3 regions of the Neobacillus sp. BF23-41 genome follow, and region 2 is predicted to be linked to each of the others. Evidence: riboswitches for the same ligand, from Rfam matches in the RefSeq annotation. Region 2 holds a riboswitch; each other region holds the start of a gene.
What was found. Region 2 has a riboswitch for glycine ahead of gcvT (glycine cleavage system aminomethyltransferase GcvT). Riboswitches for the same ligand answer to the same signal wherever they lie in the genome.
Positions count from the first base shown of each region.

Region 1 (4,793 bases), on a different contig from region 2:
ACCCACATTTGAGGAACTGGCTAAAGTCGCCGCTGCGGCACGCAATGGCGGTATCCTGTCAGGAAAAGCTGGCATATTAGAAGTTCATGTAGGGGACGGAGATGAAAAGCTTTCATTACTGCATGAAATTGCAGAAAAAACCAACATTCCGATTCGGCAGCTCCATCCTACACATATCAACCGAAATGAAGAATTATTCAGGGCAGGTATTGATTATGCGAAACGAGGAGGATACGTAGACTTTACCACAAGTACCATTCCTCAGTTTTTGGAAGAAGGCGAAGTGAAGTGTAGCAAGGCATTAAGTATGATGCTTAAAGAAGGGGTTCCAATTGGACGCATCACCTTCTCTTCAGACGGGCAGGCCAGCCTTCCCTGCTTTGACAGCAATGGGGAGTGCGTAGGCCTTCAAGTCGGAAAAGTATCATCTCTATATCACGAAGTGCGCGATTCTGTTTTAGAGGATGACATCCCGCTGGAAACGGCATTGGAGGTCATCACCACGAATCCTGCACATGTGCTAAAGCTTTCAAGTAAAGGCAGCATCCAAACCGGGAAGGATGCTGATATAGTATTGTTGGAAAAAGAAACGTTGGACATTCACAGTGTCATTGCAAAAGGTAAGCTTATGGTAGAAAACAAAGTTCCAATAATGAAGGGAACATTTGAATAAAGGAAGGTTCCGGTGCAAAGATAATGATACTAAAAACTAGCCTCTTGAATTTCTAGTGGGATTCAAAGTTCATCATATATATCTTCAAAGAGGAAGGAGCCTGTTTTGTCCATGATGAAAACCATTCAATGTAATATACGAATAAAAAAGACTTTTAGGAGAAAGCGAGCTTCCTATTAATGCGTATTATGGTATTTAAATATGATAGCAATGGAAAATATAATCTTAAGGTTAGAAGCATACAGAACGACTTTGGGCAGCAGCACTACGGACTGAACAGAAAGGATAAAACCCTTTCTGTCAGTCCGTACGTGTCGCTTCGGCATTAAATGGACCGATAACCACGGTCTGTACGGCTTACGCCTACATTCCGTTGGTTCCTGTTCCATTTACGGCTTACACCGCCATACCGAACGAGCCGAAAATCGGAAAACCGGAAAATCAAAAGATTAAAAGATCAAGAGAATAAATGACAAAAGGAGAGCAGCCGAAACGGCTGCTTTTCTTGTTTATTTTTCCCTTTTGCCTTCCGAATCGTAAAACAACGCAAGCCTTCTAAGCTTCCAGCCGGCAGGACACCCGAACCTTTCCGGCTAGAAGCTAAGAAGGCTAGTCAATCGGTCAAGGGGCAAAAAACTTTTTTGCTTAAAGGCGTTATCACAACAGCAAAAAACTTTTTGTGCGAAGAGCACCCTTGACCCATTGCCTATGCGTGTTTTTCGTTCTACTTGCAAAAGGGGAAAATCATCCCCCTTTGGGGAACTTACTCGCATCGCAAATCAAAATGGAAAAGAAAATCATTAGACCAAACATCAAAAATCTAAAATCAATAGCAAATCAAAGGAGGAAAAACAAGATGACAAAAAGCGTGTATGAAATCATTACAGAAAAAATCATCGGAAAATTAGAAAAGGGCGTTGTACCGTGGCGCCAGCCATGGACCAATTCAAATGCGATCAATTGGAAAACACAAAAACCATACCGGGGAATCAACATTTTCCTAGTGGAGCCAGGGGAATATGCTTCCAAAAAACAGATTTTAGAAGCGGGTGAACGAATTAAAAAAGAGGAACTGAAAAATTCTCATATCATTGTCTACTGGCTTTGGAAAGAGAAAGAAGACGAAGAAACAGGGGGAAAAAAGACCTTTGCTAAACCCTTTTATTATCGAGTTTGGGAGATTACTAAACAGTGTACCTGCACTGTAAGAGGATGTCTAATGCCCATTCAGAGATTTCTTCGGTCTCCATTCCTTGCTTAGGCATGATTCCAAGGGAGGTATGGGTGGCGATAAGCAGGGTGTGTGATAATCTTTTTGTCTATCACCCTGATGAGAGTTGCCACCATTGTGAAGTATCACAGGGGGAAGAGGTATGGAGGAAAGAGTTGGGTGCAGGAGAAGCAATGTCAGGGAATAAGTTTTTGATCACTGCGAGGATTCAAAAATCTAAACAACAACCTCAGTATGATCTTAAACGGCGAGCATTCTTTACGTCATTATTTAGTGAAATCAAAGCAACGAATAAGCTTGCAATTCTGGAAGTGTTTAGGCGGTTCAGAAGTTCAATCGTACTGGGAAAAGCTGCAGGATGATCCCCTTTTTAAAGTGAAAAAAGAAATGACTGCAGTATCCAATAGTATTGTGGAAAGGGTGATCAATGAATCAGCTTTTCCATATATGAATAAACGAAAACTAATTTTAGAGGAAATACAGAAAAGTGAATGGTTAAAAAAACGGAAAGATTATCGGCTTCCGACTATTTTACCAGATTGTAATTTTTGCGGAGCCTGTACAACCCTTTGTCCGACGAATGCATTATCGAAGGAGGAAAAGGATGGCTCCATAACCATCCCACTTCAACCATATAAATGTGTCGATTGTCATCAATGTGAAGATATATGCTTTTTCCAAAATATACTCCTACAAGATGAACCGAATAACAAGTTGCTTTCCAAAACAATCGTGCTTGCAGTAAAGCGGAACTGAAGGGAAGACATTGCCAGGACCATCCAATATGGTGATAAATAATGGCTCAATCAACAGGCACCATTCACTGTTAAAAAGTAATGGAAAAGTTTCTGTTAACAATGCCCTCTGTATTTCTAAAAAATTATAATAATAATTAAATTCAGAAAATTCATTTGACATCATTCATTCGATAGATTAGGATTTAATTATATTCATAATTGCGGATGAGTATTGTGGGAGAGACTAAACACATTGTTTAGCACCGAAGGAGCAAGTCCCAAAAATTGGGCTCAATCTCTCAGGTAAAAGGACTACAATAGGACGCGTCTCTGGAGAGCGCCATGTGCCACCAAAGGAGTTATACTCTCAGGTAAAAGGACAGAGGAAAATGGGGAACGCCTATTTTTCTCTGTCCTTTTTTGTGTGGAGAAAAATAGTAATAAACAAAAAAAGGAGGAGTTAAAGTCAAAACGAATAATTGGAGAGGCGCATCATGATTGACCTGTTGAATATTTATTTCTTAGAAAAATGTAAGCGCTTATTTATGCCGAATTGACTAAATAAATATTAAACTTTCATTGGGATCAATTTGCAATTATTGATATTACATATTATTTAAAGCCATCAAAAAAACTGCAAACATCCTTGAAAAGTAGAGAGAGGGAATTCATATGCAGGAACAAACATTGTCAAGAGGTTTAAAAAACAGGCACGTTCAACTTATCGCTATTGGGGGTGCTATCGGAACAGGATTATTTCTTGGAGCAGGAAAATCAATTCATTTAGCAGGACCATCGATTTTATTTGCTTACTTGATTACAGGGGTCATTTGCTTTTTAATCATGCGCGCCCTTGGTGAACTGCTTTTATCTAATTTGAAATACCATTCTTTTGTTGACTTTGTAAGAGACTATTTAGGTAATATGGCAGCATTTATTACAGGCTGGACCTACTGGTTTTGCTGGATTTCAATTGCAATGGCCGATTTAACAGCAGTTGGTCTCTATACTCAGTTTTGGTTTCCAAATGTACCACAGTGGATGCCAGGATTAATTGCATTAGTCGTTTTGCTAATCATGAACCTTGCAACTGTAAAGCTTTTTGGCGAAATGGAATTCTGGTTCGCATTAATTAAAGTTATTGCGATTCTTGCATTAATTGTTATCGGAATTTTCATGATTATTAAAGGCTTTTCCACAAATTCAGGCGCATCCAGTTTCACAAATCTATGGAGCCACGGCGGCATGTTCCCAAATGGCATAAATGGCTTTATCCTCTCATTCCAGATGGTCGTGTTTGCGTTTGTTGGCATTGAACTTGTAGGACTTACTGCAGGTGAAACAGAAGACCCGGAAAAAGTTATCCCAAAGGCCATCAATAATATTCCTATTCGGGTATTAATTTTCTACATTGGCGCCCTTATTGTCATTATGAGTATTTATCCGTGGAACGCCATCAATCCAGCGAAAAGCCCATTCGTTCAAGTATTCGTGGCGGTTGGTATCGCTGCAGCTGCTGGTATCGTCAATTTTGTCGTTCTAACCTCTGCAGCCTCGGCATGTAACAGCGCCATTTTCAGTACAAGCCGGATGGTATACTCACTTGCCAGAGATAAAAATGCACCAGTACCATTTGCAAAACTTACTTCTCGTCAAGTACCTTCCAATGCATTGTTCTTCTCCACTGTTGTTATTTTAATTGCCGTTGTGTTGAACTATGTAATGCCAGAAGGAGTATTTACGCTGATTACAAGTATTTCTACAGTATGTTTCATCTTTATTTGGGGTATTACTGTCGTCAGCCATTTGAAATACCGCAAAACCAGACCAGATCTAGCGAAAGTGAACAAATTTAAATTGCCGCTTTATCCATTTTCCAATTACTTAATCCTTGTCTTCCTAGCGTTCGTCCTTGTCGTACTAGCACTTGCGGAAGACACTCGTGTTGCTTTGTTTGTAACACCTGTCTGGTTTATCATGCTGATTGCGATTTATAAGATGTTGATAAAGAAGGCGGATTATGCGGATCAGGAGAATTATGCGGATCAGGAGAATCAACAAAAAGTAGCAGAAAATTAAGCGGCAACCCAAAAAAATAACATTTATTAATAATTATTGTTTCCGCTTTCAAAAAAGCTTGACTTAGATTCCA
Region 1 is NZ_JBGBPR010000007.1:96,549-101,341, reverse strand. It holds gene iadA (beta-aspartyl-peptidase) at 1-673, shown strand, start outside; gene AB7942_RS13145 (ArdC-like ssDNA-binding domain-containing protein) at 1,530-1,934, shown strand; gene AB7942_RS13140 (hypothetical protein) at 1,958-2,266, shown strand; gene AB7942_RS13135 (NADH-quinone oxidoreductase subunit I) at 2,280-2,660, shown strand; glycine riboswitch at 2,867-2,966, shown strand; gene AB7942_RS13130 (amino acid permease) at 3,314-4,720, shown strand.
Region 1: another riboswitch for glycine. It lies ahead of AB7942_RS13130 (amino acid permease); the one in region 2 lies ahead of gcvT (glycine cleavage system aminomethyltransferase GcvT).

Region 2 (4,793 bases):
AAAATTGAAGGTTAATTCCTTCACCGCCTGCTTCAGTTGCAATAAGGACCTGAGCGTGCTTTTGGAATAATTCTCTCATCCAGTCCTTTTTTCCACGCTTAAAGCCGCCCCGAAAAGGGACAGATGAAATTCCATGCTGTTTTAAATACCATTGGAGGTACATTTGTGTTGCTCGGTATTCTGTAAAAATAATTACTTTATCATTTACTTTTTGAATTAATTCTAATGCTTTTTCCGCTTTTGAATTCTTCTGGACAGCTTCGACTTTTTTTATTAAATACTGAATTTGTTCCTCAAAAACTGGGGTTGGATTTTCCTTTTTTTGGAGCATATTTTTTAATGTATAAAAAACTGCTTCTCTACTGCTGCACGCCTCACGCTGTAATGTCATTACGGAGAATGAACTTGTCTGTGCCCAATTCCCCTCATTTTTTAGTTCAGTAATTGACTCATAAAGATCTTTCTCCTCTTGAGTGCATTCAATTGGAATGGTTTCCACATGCCTTTTCGTCCACTCAATGCCTGTATCTGCCCGCCTGTTCCGAATCATAACCTTGTTTACTAATTCTTTTAAATGCTCATCATCATTTAATGAACGTGCATCTCGTTTGTATTTTTCAAAGAATGTCGTTTCGCTGCCTAAATGTCCTGGTTTTAATAATGAAACCAGATTAAAAATTTCCTCGATACGGTTCTGAATGGGTGTTGCCGTCAATAGTAAACAAAATTTCTTTTTCAGATTTTGGACAAATTCGTAGTTTTTTGTTTTGTTATTTTTAAGTTTATGGGCTTCATCAATGATAATAAGGTCATAGTCCTGTTTAAAAATTATGTCTCGATGGGGATTTCGTTTAGCTGTATCAATTGACGAAACGACAACATCGCACTGTTCCCACACATAGCTCTTCCTTTGTGAAATGGCTGGAATGAAAAATTTGCTATTCAACTCCATCGACCATTGAGTAACTAACGATGCAGGGACAAGAATTAATACCTTTTTCACCAATCCGCGAATCATATATTCTTTTAGAATCAGCCCGGCCTCAATCGTTTTTCCGAGTCCTACTTCATCGGCAAGGATGGCTTTCCCATTCATGTTTTCAATTACTTGTTTAGCTGTTTCAAGCTGGTGAGGAAGTGGGGTTAGATTGGGTAAATGACTTGGTGCCAATAAACCTGTGAAATCTGGAATGACGAGCTGTTTTTCAACTCCAATTGCTAGTTTAAAAAGTTCCCAATTCCCCCATGGACCATCGTTTTCAATTCTATGTAAAAAATCATCCTTCCAGGAGGAATCAAATTCAATTTCGATCGACATGGTTCCAGCTCCTTTTTATTCAATTTCCAGCTATATGCTTTTCTAATAAAGTTATTGCTCAATGTATTATTTTAATGGTAGGATAATAATAGCTTTGAATGTTTTAAATATTTTAATAAGGTAATTTATTTTATAAGTATAATTAGTATGACCAATTTGGATAATATTATAATGCGAATGATAACAAGGGGAGAGACTACTTATGTAGCGCCGAAGGAGCAAGCAGAAATGTGAATCTCTCAGGCAAAAGAACTCTTGTAGGACGCAGCTCTGGAGAGCGCTGCTAGCTTTAAGCAGCCACCAAAGGGGAAAGCCTTTTTAGGTAAACTTTCAGGTGCAAGGACAGAGACCTTCTTACGTTTCATAGGAGGTTTCTGTCCTTTTTTATATTATCCATTGAATAATTTGCGCCAAAGATTGAAGGAGGATTAAGAATGTCTGAATTAAAACGAACTCCACTTTTTGATGTGTATAAAGAATGGGGAGGAAAAACCATTGATTTTGGAGGTTGGGCACTGCCGGTCCAATTCTCTAGCATTAAAGAAGAGCATGAAGCTGTTCGCTCATGTGCAGGATTATTTGATGTTTCCCATATGGGTGAAGTAGAAGTAAAAGGCACTAATAGCTTAGCATTTTTACAAAAAATGATGACTAATGACATTTCAAAAGTAAAAAATGGAGGTGCCCAGTACACCGCCATGTGTTATGAAAATGGCGGTACTGTTGATGACCTGCTTGTATATAAGATTGAAGACAATCATTACCTTTTAGTAGTAAACGCATCAAATATTGAAAAAGATTACAAATGGCTTGAAGACCATTTAACTGGTGATGTCTCTTTAGAAAACTTATCGGAAAAAACAGCACAGCTGGCTATTCAGGGACCACTTGCGGAAAAAGTATTGCAAAAGCTTGCGGGAGATAATGATTTAAGCCAAATTGGCTTTTTCAAATTCCAACAAGATGTAATCCTAAATGGGAAAAAGGCACTTGTATCAAGAACTGGTTATACTGGTGAAGATGGCTTTGAAGTGTATTGCGATGCAAAAGATGTTGTGGACCTTTGGAGAGACATTTTAACTGCAGGTAAAGAAGATGGAGTAATCCCATGTGGATTAGGGTCACGCGACACACTTCGCTTTGAAGCAGTTTTAGCGCTTTATGGTCAAGAACTATCTCCAGAAATTTCACCACTTGAAGCTGGAATTGGCTTCGCTGTGAAATTAAACAAAGAAGATGACTTTATCGGGAAACAAGCGTTAATCCAACAAAAAGAAAAGGGCTTAACAAGAAAATTGGTTGGAATCGAAATGATTGATCGTGGGATTCCACGTCATGGCTACCCTGTATATAAAGGTGATCAGTTAATTGGTGAGGTTACAACTGGAACGCAATCACCCACCTTAAAGAGGAATATTGGTCTTGCCCTGATCAATGCAGAATTTGCGGGTCTTGAATCCGAAGTTGAAGTTGAAATTCGCGGCAAACGTTTAAAAGCTACTGTAGTTCCAACACCTTTTTATAAAAAAGAAAAGAAATAACAGAAGGGAGTTAGGTTTATGAAACATCGCTATTTACCTATGACTGAACAAGATAAGAAGACTATGCTTGAGGCAATTGGTGTTTCCTCTATTGATGAACTGTTTAGCGATATCCCTGAGAAAGTAAGATTTAAGGGTGAGTACAATATAAAAGCGGCAAAGTCTGAAACAGACTTAATGAAAGAGCTTTTTAAGATGGCTAGTCGGAACGCTGACCTGAAAAGAAACGTATCTTTTATAGGTGCAGGTGTTTATGACCATTACATGCCTGTAATTGTCGACCATGTTATTTCTAGATCAGAATTTTATACAGCTTATACACCTTATCAACCAGAAATTTCACAAGGTGAACTTCAAGCTATCTTTGAATTCCAAACCATGATTTGTGAGTTAACTGGAATGGATGTTGCCAACTCATCGATGTATGATGGCGGAACTGCTCTTGCTGAAGCAGCAATGCTTAGTGCAGGCCATACCAAACGAAAAACGATAGTCGTATCCAGTGCTGTACATCCAGAATCACGTGATGTTCTAAAAACTTATGCAAAGGGTCAGTACCTCAATGTGATTGAAGTGCCAGTCAAAGATGGTGTAACAGATCTTGACGCATTAAAAGGACTCGTTAATGAAGATGTTGCAGCCGTTATCGTCCAATATCCAAACTTCTTTGGGCGAGTCGAGCCGTTAAAAGAGCTTGAGGAAATCATTCATGCAAATAAGTCCATGTTTGTTGTTTCAAGTAACCCACTGTCCCTTGGGGTATTAACACCTCCAGGTAAATTTGGTGCTGACATCGTTATTGGTGATGCGCAGCCGTTTGGGATCCCAACTGCCTTTGGCGGACCGCACTGCGGATATTTTGCAGTCACTACTAAGTTAATGCGGAAAGTTCCAGGCCGTCTTGTTGGACAGACAACGGATGACCAAGGGCGCCGTGGTTTTGTCTTAACACTACAAGCGCGTGAACAGCATATCCGTCGTGATAAAGCGACATCAAATATTTGTTCCAATCAGGCATTAAATGCACTCGCTGCATCTGTAGCGATGACCGCTCTTGGTAAAAAAGGTGTCAGGGAAATGGCTGCGGCCAACTTGCAAAAAGCTCATTATGCGAAAAATGCTTTCAAGGAAGCCGGCTTTGAAGTTGTTTATGATGGCCATTCCTTCAATGAATTCGTTGTGAAATTAACTAAGCCTGTAAAAGAGATCAACCAAAACCTTTTACAAAAAGGAATAATTGGGGGCTATGATTTAGGGCGTGATTATTCAGAACTGGCTAACCATATGCTGATTGCTGTAACAGAACAAAGATCGAAGGAAGAAATTGATACTCTAGTGAAAGAATTGGGGGATTTCCATGCATAATCAAGACCAGGCACTCATTTTTGAACTTAGCACACCAGGCCGCATCGGCTACAGCCTGCCGGAAATGGATGTACCGGAACTAGATCTCAGCGGTCTCCTTCCTGATGGTTACCTTCGTACAGAAGAGCCTGAACTTCCTGAAGTTTCGGAGCTTGATATTATGCGCCACTACACTGCCCTTTCGAGGAGAAATCATGGCGTCGATTCAGGATTCTATCCACTAGGCTCGTGTACGATGAAATATAATCCGAAAATCAACGAAAATGTAGCGCGTTTTAACGGATTTGCACATGTCCATCCGCTACAAGATGAAAGCTCTGTTCAAGGTGCTCTTGAACTTTTATACGATTTGCAGGAGCATTTAATCGAAATAACAGGTATGGACGAAGTGACCTTGCAACCTGCCGCAGGGGCTCATGGGGAATGGACTGGATTAATGATGATCCGTGCTTATCATGAGGCTAACGGTGATATGAACCGTACAAAAGTAATCGTCCCTGATTCTGCTCATGGTACGAACCCAGCTTCTGCTACGATTGCTGGTCTAGAAACAATTACCGTTAAATCAA
Region 2 is NZ_JBGBPR010000003.1:209,215-214,007, reverse strand. It holds gene AB7942_RS06860 (DEAD/DEAH box helicase) at 1-1,318, opposite strand, end outside; glycine riboswitch at 1,496-1,583, shown strand; glycine riboswitch at 1,587-1,666, shown strand; gene gcvT (glycine cleavage system aminomethyltransferase GcvT) at 1,753-2,859, shown strand; gene gcvPA (aminomethyl-transferring glycine dehydrogenase subunit GcvPA) at 2,878-4,224, shown strand; gene gcvPB (aminomethyl-transferring glycine dehydrogenase subunit GcvPB) at 4,217-4,793, shown strand, end outside.

Region 3 (4,793 bases), on a different contig from region 2:
CATAATTAGTATGATGAAGTTTACTTTTGCCTTTTTGGCCTCTCTGGACCAAATTAAAGGAATTTAATTTCATCTAATAGTAACACGATACATTTCATGTGACAATATTTTTATTATATTGCAAGAATTCTACTTTACGCAGATATTCTAATATTTTTTCCCTTTGTCCTTTTAAATGAATACACTATGAATAAAAGAATGAACCATAATGGTGTCATTAATAAAGCGACACGAGTTGATTCTGCAAATAGCATAATAATGAGAATAAATGCAAATAACGTGAGAACAAGATAATTAATAAATGGGGTAAATGGTGCTTTAAAAATCGACTTTTCATGTAAATCTGGGCGTGATTTCTTATATCGCAGATGACAAATTAAGATAATGCTCCAAACCCAAATAAAACAAATCGCACTAATCGTTGTCACGATACCAAAGGCTTGTTCTGGAATCAGCTTACTTAAAAGAGCTCCGACGGATAGAACAAGTGCAGATATAAATAATGCGTTACTCGGTACATGATTTTTATTTAATTTAGCAAAATTCGCGGGTCCCTGTTGATGATTACTTAAATTAAATAATATGCGGCTCGTTGAAAACAATCCACTGTTACAGGCAGACGCAGCAGATGTTAAGACGACAAAATTAATAATTCCTGCAGCAATCGGAATACCAACTAAACTAAACGTTTTTACAAAAGGACTGTTTGCTGCATTCAGTTGCGTCCATGGATTGATGCATAAAAGGATAATAAGGGCTCCCACATAGAAAAACAGTATTCTTAAAGGTATTTTATTTATTGCAGATGGGATATTTTTTTGTGGATTCGATGTTTCGGCTGCTGATACACCTACTAATTCAACACCTACAAATGCAAAGACAACCATTTGAAAAGAAAGTAAGAAACCTGACATTCCATTTGGGAAAAGACCACCATGGCTCCATAGATTTTTTACTGTAACCGTTCCTGAATCTGTTTGAAATCCAATAATTAACAAAATGACCCCTATGATGATTAAAGCAAGAATGGTGATCACTTTAATTAAAGCAAACCAAAACTCTAATTCTCCAAATAGCTTTACTGTTAATAAATTTAGTCCCAATAATAGAATTAAACAGACTATAGCAGGTACCCATTGTGGGATATCGAACCAATATTGTACATATACACCAACAGCAATAATATCAGCCATTGCTGTCATAATCCAACAAAACCAATACGTCCATCCAGTTACATAACCAGCCCACGGTCCAATATAATCCTCAGCGAAGTCCGTAAATGATTGATAGCCCTTATTTGATAAAAGAAGTTCTCCTAATGCCCTCATTACAAAAAAACATGCGATACCCACAATTAAGTAGGCAAAAATGATAGATGGACCTGCTAACTGAATGGCTTTCCCTGAACCTAGGAATAAACCTGTACCAATCGTACCTCCAATCGCAATCAGTTGTACGTGCCGATTTTTTAAATCTCTTTTTAATTCTTGTTGTGCCACTTCATTTGCCCCCTCATTTAGTAATAATTTCCTTTGTCCATTATGTGAAATTATGAACAATGAGTTAAACTCCGTAAAAAAAGAGATTGGAATTTCTCCAATCTCATCGGTCATAAGAATAACAAATAATATCCATTACTCTTTTGTTAGAATAACAAATAAAACTCGTACTCTTCTGTCCTTTTGCCTGAGATTGTGAACCCTTCGGCGCCGCAGATTTCCTGCGGTCTCTCCAGAAGCTGCTCCTGCTATAGTTTGATCCATAGCAATCATAGCTTGCTTAGTATTTAATTTATGTAGAAGAACAAATGGTTCAAAATCCCCCGCTAAAAAAGTTATGCATTAAAACATCTTATCTCACAAACTAAATTATTGTTAAATAATTTCTAATTTTAGTAGTATTCAATTACTTTGTCAATAATTAATTTCGGAAAATCTAGATTAATGGAGTAACAAAAAATGAACCCACTGCAAAGGATTGGGTTCATTTTTATCGTAATCCTTGATTCTGCATCTTTAATCTCCTAGTACCAAAAAATATTGAATATGATTTGCTGAGATGGGAGTAACCGCGATTATACGATAGCCGATACTTAGTAATTGCGACAAAGTTTCCGCACAATTGTGACGTGGAGGCTCAATCGGAGCATGGAAACTTTTATAAAGATTAATAAATTGATTATTATTTGTACAGTGAAGCAAGATCACATGTCTACCAGTCCATGCTTGACCGATCATTGGTTGTGGTTGTGTTTGTATTTCCCTTTTGATACTCATAATGAACACCCTCAAGTATTGATACAATAGAATATGGAAATAACCCTGTCCAATGTTCTTGGAAAATAAGGAAGTTTTTTTATATGATCCAGATATCTCCATAACAGCAAAAAGGGGTGTTTGCTTAAACTCCCCCTCACCTTTTATTAGTTATTATTTTTGGCAGTTTTGTGAACTCACTCCATACGTCGAGGTTTTGCAGGATTACAATTCGGTGAGTCAAGATTTGCCGATTCTGCTAATTTCATAAGATAATAACATTCTTCACGGTACATATGATCCGCCATTAGGGGGGCGAATGTTCCTAATGCTTGCTTACTTAGTCTGAGTTCTTCTATTTCATGTAGAAAATTTTGAAATAACTTTATTTCCAATTGGCTTTCTAAATTCATTCTTTCCAAAGCAGGAAACGAAGTTAAATTAGTTCTTAAATATCCTGCTAGTTCGACTGCTTTAAGGTAAAAGTCTTCAAAATTCTTCCTAAATGTATTACTTTTCTCTATGAGCTTCTTTTCAACACTATCTAAATTAGAGAAAATTGCCTCAGAATGACCCGAAGCATCTAATAACCATAAAAGATGATGATGTAGTTCATGGTAAACAGGTGGAACTTCCCCTGCTTTTAGGTGTATTAAAATTCTTAAGTATTCCTCTAATTCATTGACCATATGATTGATAAAGGTTGGCGAAAGGTGAATTTTTATTTTCCCAATCAGATGTTTTCTTAATAAGTCCAATTTAAATTCCCGTAATCTTATAACCTCTGTTTCAGCTTCGATTGTTAATGTCACTAAATCTGAGGAATTTGCACGATCCAGAAGCTTGTCAAAAACTCGAATAAAAGATGCTGCCTTTTCAATTTCCGCTTTTTGAACGGGTGCAAGGGCTTCGAAAATAAACCTTGAATGATCACCTAATATTTGGAGCCAAAAACGATGTTCAAATCTTGCTGTTCTCGCAAAGACATCATTCATGTTTATTCCTCCCAATAAGAAATACCCACACTATTTTGATGTTTATTCCTCTGATTTGCTACTTATGACCAATGACATACTGGTTTAAATTCCAAAAATTTCAATTTAATCTATTAATCTCCTTTCTTCATCACTATTATAGCCATTTCCTTCCATATAGTGCATTACCTATACTTCATTCAGAAAAATTCTAATAAAAAAAGGAATTCTCAGCGTTTTATAGAAGTGTTAAATTGGAGGTGTAGTGTTATGACGATAATATATTCACCTAGTAACGTACAGGAATTGCTTGGAATTGATGGCAATACATTACGGAAGTATGCCACTCTCTTGGAAGGACATGGGTATCAAGTTCAGCGTAATAACAGAGGACATAGAACCTATTTTGAAAAAGATGTTATCGCATTCCGTAAATTAATCGAATTCAGTAAGCAAGAAGGTATGACGATGGACCATTCAGCCGAAGCAGTGATGACATGGATCTCTGAAGAAAATAAAACGGTAACACTTTTGGAAGAAGTGCCGTTACAGACAACTAATGATGGCGATACTGAGCAGAATACTAACACTAATGAGTTATTGGATCGTATAGAACATTTGGAGCAAGTAAACTTAGATTTAATCAAACATTTGAAGGAGAAGGCAGTACGAGAAGCTCAGCTAGAAGAAAAGATTAATCTAATTTTGAAGTATGTTGAACGTATGGAGCAATTGGAAAAGGAACGAAGTAAAATGATTGAGGAAGAAACCAGAAAGCAAATCGCAGTCGCCGAGCAAAGGAAATGGTGGAAATGGTGGAAATGAGAAAAGCCGTGCTTAGAATGAACTGCCCCGTAAATGTTAGTTTAGTGTCTAACATTTACAGGGCAGTTCAGAATAGCATGGCCTTTTTTACAAACATAAGTCAAACAATGAAAATTTTTTTCTTTTATTAAAAGAAGTTAACAGTTCATTTAAAATGAGGAATATCGACAACTTTTTCAATATACCTTGTTTATAATGATTTAAGTATTGAAGTGTAAAAAATTGAGGAGGAAACTAATGGACGTTCTACTCTATATCGGTACGAATCTATTAGGTGCTCTTGCTATTGTGCACCTGATTACATTCACTTTTAATCTATTTTCTAAATAAAGTTCGAGAAATGGCCTTTTCAGCTACTTATTCTTTAATCTTTGCATTCTTTTAACCTTATATTGTTCAAAATCCCACTTCGATAAAAATTCTTTTGTAGAAGAATAGCCTGACATATAGAGAAAATCGATTTCAGCCGTATCCAATTCAAAATCAGTAGCGTTGATGTCACCAGTTGGAATTTGAATGGTACGTTCAATCGTCTCTTTATTCAAATGTAGTAGATCATGGGCTTGAATCATCGTTTTAAATATATTTTTAAAAAGGTGGAGGGGCGTTGGTATTACTGGATCTATGTTAACTTTATCTTTCACAAAACGGAAGCCGAACGTTGGAAACCGAGGGTTTTCCGTATCAAATATCCATATTGGAAAGTTACTAAGTAAACCACCATCTAAAATGTAGGACT
Region 3 is NZ_JBGBPR010000014.1:99,491-104,283, forward strand. It holds gene AB7942_RS20180 (amino acid permease) at 135-1,499, opposite strand; glycine riboswitch at 1,665-1,745, opposite strand; gene AB7942_RS20185 (hypothetical protein) at 2,016-2,276, opposite strand; gene AB7942_RS20190 (DUF2935 domain-containing protein) at 2,453-3,250, opposite strand; gene AB7942_RS20195 (hypothetical protein) at 3,500-4,054, shown strand; gene AB7942_RS20200 (patatin-like phospholipase family protein) at 4,408-4,793, opposite strand, start outside.
Region 3: another riboswitch for glycine. It lies ahead of AB7942_RS20180 (amino acid permease); the one in region 2 lies ahead of gcvT (glycine cleavage system aminomethyltransferase GcvT).